Regions from separate parts of the Shewanella sp. S23-S33 genome, predicted to be linked through region 1. Evidence: riboswitches for the same ligand, from Rfam matches in the RefSeq annotation. Region 1 holds a riboswitch; the other holds the start of a gene.
The links. Region 1 has a riboswitch for cobalamin ahead of ACHA99_RS14705 (ABC transporter ATP-binding protein). Riboswitches for the same ligand answer to the same signal wherever they lie in the genome.

Region 1 (3,422 bases):
CATCAGGGCTAATCGAACACGTACGGTTAGTGGGGCCTAACACACCGGCGACGTAGCGTGGAATGCCTGTGGCAGCAAAGGCTTCATCACAGGCTTCACGGGCGAGTCGCGCGCCGACTAAGTTAATTTCGGCGGACAGCGACTGCATGTCGTAGTCGGCCATGGCGATGGTGGTGGCGTTAAAGGTGTTGGTTTCAATGATGTCGGCACCGGCGTTTAAGTAGTCGGTGTGAATTTGTTTGATGATGTGGGGTTGCGACAAGACCAAGAGGTCGTTGTTACCTTTGACATCCGTATGCCAATCTTTAAAACGTTCGCCGCGATAGTCCTCTTCTTCCAGCTTGTAGCCTTGGATCATAGTGCCCATGGCACCGTCTAAGATCAGAATGCGCTCTGCAAGCTGTTTGCGTATGTCTGCCAATATCTGGCCGGCTTTGGTAGAGGGTATCGTCATAAATAATTACCTTAAATACAGCTAAGTTAAGTCCAAAAATCGGCCATTGTTATGCTAAGTGCATTTTATTGTCGTCAGCCGACATTTTTTGAATACTTGTTCTTAAAAATTTGTTTTGGACATTTAAACGTATAGACGTCCATAATACGCGACTTATGATTGTCAGGGCAAGATGAAAGTCAAAGGCATTAGGAGCGAGAATCGAGAATCAAGAATTTAGGCCCTCGGCTTTAGTTCTTAGTATCTAGTCCCTAACTAAAAAGGCATATATGAAACAAGTTCGATTGTTATTGTTGCGCCACGGTGAGTGTGAAGGCGGCGCCATTTTGCGGGGTCGTGTGGATGTGCCTTTAAGCAAAAAGGGTTGGCAACAAATGTCGGCAGCAGTTGAGTCACAGGCCAGCGTGTGTAGCGCGATTTATAGCTCGACTTCACGCCGCTGCGCCGATTTTGCCCACGCTTTTGCCGCCGAGTTGCATTCGACGGCGGCACTGATATCTGAGTCAAGGCCATTGCAGGCGCAGTGTTTGTCGGGTTTACGGGAAATTGATTTTGGTGATTGGGACGGTTGTCGGCTCGATGAACTGTATCAACAAGAGGGCGAACGCTTAGCGGCGTATTGGCAAGACCCTTGGCAAACTCCGCCACCCAATGGTGAAACTATGGCAAGTTTTGAGTCGCGGGTGAATGGGACGATTGACCAGATACTCGCCGCCGAGTTTGAACGATTGACCCTTGACTCACATAAAATGGGTAATGAAAACAGTACCGTTAATGAAAACGCTGACAATATGCCAGCCACTCAAGTGTGGGTCGTGACCCACGGCGGGGTGATCCGTCACTTAATGGCGCGTGCCCTAGGGGTTGAACGGGCGGTGGGGTTTTATAGTCAACTCGATTTACCCGTGGCGGCCGTGGTGAGCATTAATGTGCTGCAAGATGAACAGGGTGCCTGCTATTGGCGTTTAGATTGGCCGAGTGGGCGCAGGTGTTGAGGCCTTATTTCACGACCTAGGAGTTATGATGTAGGCGTGATCGTTTGGCGAGAATAAGCTGACATGAAAATATTCTGATTTAAACAGCATTGCCTAATGGGATAGATGTAGGATAATGCTTTTCCCTGACGTTTGAACGAGATAGCGTATTACATGCGCAATGAGTGATAACGTCGCAGAAATAGGTGTTGGGAATAGACTCTCTTTGTTCGAATCGCTCCGTTGTTTTAATTCAAGTGGCGTTGTTAACAAAGAGCATATCAACCCAAACATAATAGGGAATCGGGGAGCTGCTCGTCAGTCAGCCCGAACTGTGCCCGCAACTGTGAGTAGTGAAAAAGATCTCGAATCTTCTTCCCTACGAGTCAGGAGACCTGCCTATTTCTGTTATCGCTGCGTGCAGCCTTAGTTCTCGAGCGGGTGACTCGAGGGAGCAGATGACAATATGCACAACCTTTTTTTATACAGGTTTGGACTCGATAGGAGCGCCGCTTAGGTGAAACTTTCCGCAATCCAAACTAACAGCCCCGTGAATGACACTAACCCGTCATTGAGCCCGTCAGTCGCGCTCAATGTGAGCCAGTTGAGCTGGTGTATCGATGGCAAAACTATTCTTTCCGATATTAACTTTACGCTGCCAACGGGGCAGATGCTGGGGCTGATTGGCCCTAACGGTGCGGGCAAGTCTAGCTTGCTGCGCTGTTTGTATCGGTTTGTTCGCCCAACTCAGGGCAAAATTACCCTTTTTGATCAAGATATTGAGCGCTTGTCGCCCAAGGCGTTTGCCTGTCGCGTTGCCGTAGTGCAGCAGGATACACCGCACTATTTTGACCTCACCACAGAGCAATTGGTCAGTATGGGCTTAACGCCCCACAAGGGTATGTTCGATACCAATTCGAGCTGTGATATTGAGCGTATTGCTAAGGCTTTAGAGAAAGTCGGCTTGAGCCATAAGATGCACCAACAATATGAGCACTTATCTGGCGGTGAAAAGCAACGCGCCTTGATTGCCCGCGCCATAGTGCAGCAGCCGCAACTTTTAATCCTCGATGAGCCAACGAACCACCTCGATGTGCGCTATCAAATTCAAATCCTCGAATTGGTGCGTAGTCTTGGGATTAGCGTGATTGCCTCAATTCATGATCTTAATTTAGCCAGTGCCCTGTGCGACAGTTTGTTGTTGATCCATAACGGGGAAGTCAGCGCTATGGGAACGCCAACCGAAGTATTAACCGAGGCGCGAATTGGCGATGTGTTTGGCGTGTGTGCTCAGGTATCGCCCCATCCACAACATAAAAAGCCCTTAATCAGCTATTTTTATGGTTATCACCATGTAGATCATGGCCTGAATGAGCGAGGCGAGGGCGGATGACTCAGGGGAGTAAACAATATTTCATCTCATATTTGGGGCGTATCGTGACACCGTTGACGAGACAACAACTGATGCTGCTCGTATTAGGTATCATCACTTTGATAACGCCTATTGCCGCAACGAGTTTTGGTGCGGCTAACATCAGTTTTACGGATGTTATTCAAGTATTTATCAATAAAGCGACGAATCTCACTCAAGCCAACGGCATGACTGAACGCATTGTGATGGAGCTCAGGCTACCGCGCATTTTACTGGCTTTTGTGGCGGGTGCGGGTTTGTCACTGGCGGGCAGTGTGTTGCAAACCGTGACTCGCAATCCGCTCGCCGATCCCTATTTGTTTGGCATTAGCTCTGGCGCGTCCTTTGGCGCTGTGGTGATGTTGACCTTATTCACTGGCTCTGGATTTTTTGATAATGCGGGCATGGCGGCACATTCTGGGCTTTTTAGCGGTTCGGGTGCCTTGTCTGGATTACTTTGGTTTAGCTTGCCCTTGGGCGCTTTTATTGGTGCGAGTTTGTCGGTGCTAATAGTGCTTGCCTTGTCTGGGCTTGGGCTTAATAGCCAAGTTGAGCGCATGCTGCTCTCTGGTGTGGCGACCTC
Region 2 (3,422 bases), on a different contig from region 1:
AGCGCTTTAGTGATCTGCCAATCCCAATCGGCACCCGTGCCATAACGACGAGAAGCGTCGGCATTTACGTTTGCACCGTTGAAATTTCCACCTATGGGTTTAACTGCACTCGAGTCATAAACAATTTCATCCTCTAAATCGAGACGATATAGGCTGACTCGCAGGGTTTGACTAGCGACAGCCCAATCCCAACCCGCCTCATAGGAACGGCCTGTTTGCGGCTTTAAGCCAAATACGCCCGGCGATGTATAAGCTTGCTCATCCACTTTGGCAAAACGGAAGTTATCATCAGCGCGCACATAGAGTCTGTGCTCCGCAGTTGGGCGGTAATTTAAACCCAGTTCGAATGCGTGGGCATTTTCGTCTAAATCCATGCCATTAGGATAGACATTGCCATCGACTAACTCGTCGGTCACACGCGCATAACGGCCACCCACAACGTAACTTAAAGTATGGCTTAAAGGCACTGTAGCTTGTAGATAGGCGCTTTGCATTTGCTGCACATTACTGCGCGCCATAGTGTCAAAATCAGCCTTACCACGGCTGATGTCTAAACCTGTGACTAGGTTTAGCTCGCCTTGACGCGTACTGTAATTCGCTAACGCTTTAGGGCTAAACATTAACAGTGAGCGTGTGTTATGGCTGTTCGCCCCCCAATTAAGAGAAGACACTAAGGTATCGCTGTAATCTAAATCCGCCGCCAGCGCCCAGTTTTGATTAAGCTGATGCTGGTAACCCGTTCGCGCCGCAGTGGTCATCTCGTGGGCATACTCTACCTTATTTGATGAAGCACGGGGATCGTCTTTAAATTGCTTTTCAGTAAGCGAGCCCGGATTTTCACGATCGTTATCGTAGTAGCTGGTTTCAACAAAGAAGGAGTCTGTGGCTGTTTTATATTGAATGCGGCCAAGAATAGAGCCGGTTTCGTTGGCATTATGCTGGCGATAGTTGTCACCTTGGTTGTAACTACCGGTGAAAAAGTAACGCCAATCTTTGTTGATCGCGCCAGACACATCACCACGACCTTCATAGGTATCAAAGCTACCACCAGATAACTGCACGCTGCCGCCAGTATTTTCAGGGGACTTAGTGACAATATTAATCACCCCGCCCACGGCTTGATCGCCATAAAGTACACCTGCACTACCCGATAAAATTTCAATACGATCCACTTGATTAAGCGGAATGGCATTAAGGCTAGGTGCGGCGATATCGATATTATTGAGACGACGACCATCAAGTAAAATCAGCGTGTTATTAACGGCAGTGCTGGCGCTAAAACCGCGCATCGCAAAGCTAGTTCCAATATTGTTATCCGAAATTTGAATACCGCTTTGACCACGTAAGACGTCGGTCAAATTAGTCGCGCCGCTCATTTCAATCGCAGCGGCATCAATCACATTCACATTGGCGGCAATATTTAACGGGGTCTTATCAGAGCGGCCGATCACGACAAGATGCTCGTCGACTTTAGCTGTGCTGGTATCGTCAGCCGCCATAACGGGCGCGATAATTGAAAAACTGCAAAGGCTGCCGATCAGCAGCGCGATTTTTGTTGGATTTGTTCCCATTTTACCTTTAACTCCTGCAAGGAAAACGGGGCATTGACGCCACGATACCGTTAATTCAGTCATAAATACTGACGGTGATTATCGCATTTTGAGATCTGCCCACCGAAATCTCAAAAACACCTTTAGGGCCGGTCTCCGGACTTAGGCTATGTTAATCCATTAAAGTTGGATTAACGCGAGACTGACCTTTCACATTCTGACTTTCGGGTTCAGTCTTGAACACACCAATCAAACGCGGTCTTCTCTCACCTTTTACCGTTGCGGGGGCAGTGCCAGAATTTCACTGGCTTCCCGATTATCTCACGACGCTATCATCGCAAGCACCACAGAAGGTTGACTCAAAATTAGGTTCAAAGGGCGTACAATCTGTTAACGCCCAACAAGGCTCAGGGCATATCAGACCTGAGCGCGCGCATTATAGACGTCTATACGGATGAAAGTCCATTAATCTCAAGTTAGCGAGAAAACTCACATAAGCTAAAAAACACCATCCCAGTTTTTTGCCGCAGGTTTTGGTCTGTCTTTGCTCAAAATCGCCTGACGCTGCTCAGGGGTTTCGCATTGGGCAACGGGGGTAAAATCCAGCGGTTTAATCACTAACGAGTCAGCAGGTTGCACTGGCGACTTGTCGAACATGGACAAATTCATCGACCAAGAGACCAACTCCCCCTTTTCGCTGATGCCAACATAACCGTCATTTGCGCCATTTAACCAAGTGAGGCGCGGAATACGTGCCATTAACTTTTCCACATTATCACGGTTGGCGCGATAACCAACAGACACCACTTTGCCATCGGGACGCGTAAACACAAAGGAGGCTGGCCCTCGAGTAATGATGCTGCCTTCCTGCCAATATTTATCAAGAATCTCTTGGGCATAGTGAAACCCAAACATATGAGCGTAATCAGTATCGTCGGCCACAATTTGCGGCACGGCCTTATCCCGCAGTAATAAAAAGCCTGAGCCAATGCTGATAATCTCTTTTACCCCTGTGATATCGGTTTTTTTAATCCAATCGACACCACAGTTAATCCCATCGCCCCAAAAATGCGCATCCCCCGTAGGACTTAAAATCGCAAAGGCACAATTGTTTGCCGTCATACTCGCCACATCCTTTAAGGCGCTGCGGATCGAGTAAGCATCACTGCGCCAGCCCCAACTCACCACAGTGCCGTCCTTTTTCAAGGCGGCATAGGTGTGTTGAAAATATTCGATCTTCGCCACATCTGTAAGCTGCGGGAGTAACTTTTTCATATTGGTCGACTCTTCAACCTGCCCCCAAATCACAGCACTGCCCTCTTTTTTGAGGGCGACAAAACTGCGTCCTCTGGCGAAGATATCGACAACATCAACTAATTGATCCTGTACATGTAAGCTATTGCCGCCGTAGGGGCCATAACCCCAAGTATGCACCTTGCCATTGGCATCAAGGGCGGCAATGGCCTCTTGATTGGCGAACAACTTGGTAATATTGGTCATGCGGTTTTGTAAGGCTTTGTCGAGGCTATATTTCCCCGCATTGCCCCAGTACACCACAGTGCCATCTTGACGCAGCGCGGCAAACCCGTCCTTAACTGGGACGATTTGCTTAACTTGCTTAAGCTGCTCCGTCACCTCGCGGCTATCACCGCCAGCATAACTGTCGCCCCAAGTGATCACCTCACCAGATTGCGTTAACGCCGCAAAGGCCGAACTGTTGGTGACCACAGTCTCGACTGCGGGTAAATCACAGGGAATATGGCGATACTGTGGACTCGGATTTGCCTTAAATTGGATGAGTTTACCGTTATCAAACTGTAGCAATGACTCGTTATTACTTTCCACAACGGCCATAGGTTGAGGATCGCTACA

Region 2: linked by a shared signal. The riboswitch ahead of ACHA99_RS19045 (TonB-dependent receptor) and the one ahead of ACHA99_RS14705 (ABC transporter ATP-binding protein) in region 1 are both predicted to bind cobalamin.

Annotation. Positions count from the first base shown of each region.
Region 1 is NZ_JBHFFD010000052.1:244,135-247,556, reverse strand. It holds gene metH (methionine synthase) at 1-454, opposite strand, end outside; gene ACHA99_RS14710 (histidine phosphatase family protein) at 724-1,449, shown strand; cobalamin riboswitch at 1,670-1,846, shown strand; gene ACHA99_RS14705 (ABC transporter ATP-binding protein) at 1,946-2,821, shown strand; gene ACHA99_RS14700 (FecCD family ABC transporter permease) at 2,818-3,422, shown strand, end outside.
Region 2 is NZ_JBHFFD010000069.1:17,840-21,261, forward strand. It holds gene ACHA99_RS19045 (TonB-dependent receptor) at 1-1,571, opposite strand, end outside; cobalamin riboswitch at 1,680-1,914, opposite strand; gene ACHA99_RS19050 (hypothetical protein) at 2,049-3,422, opposite strand, start outside.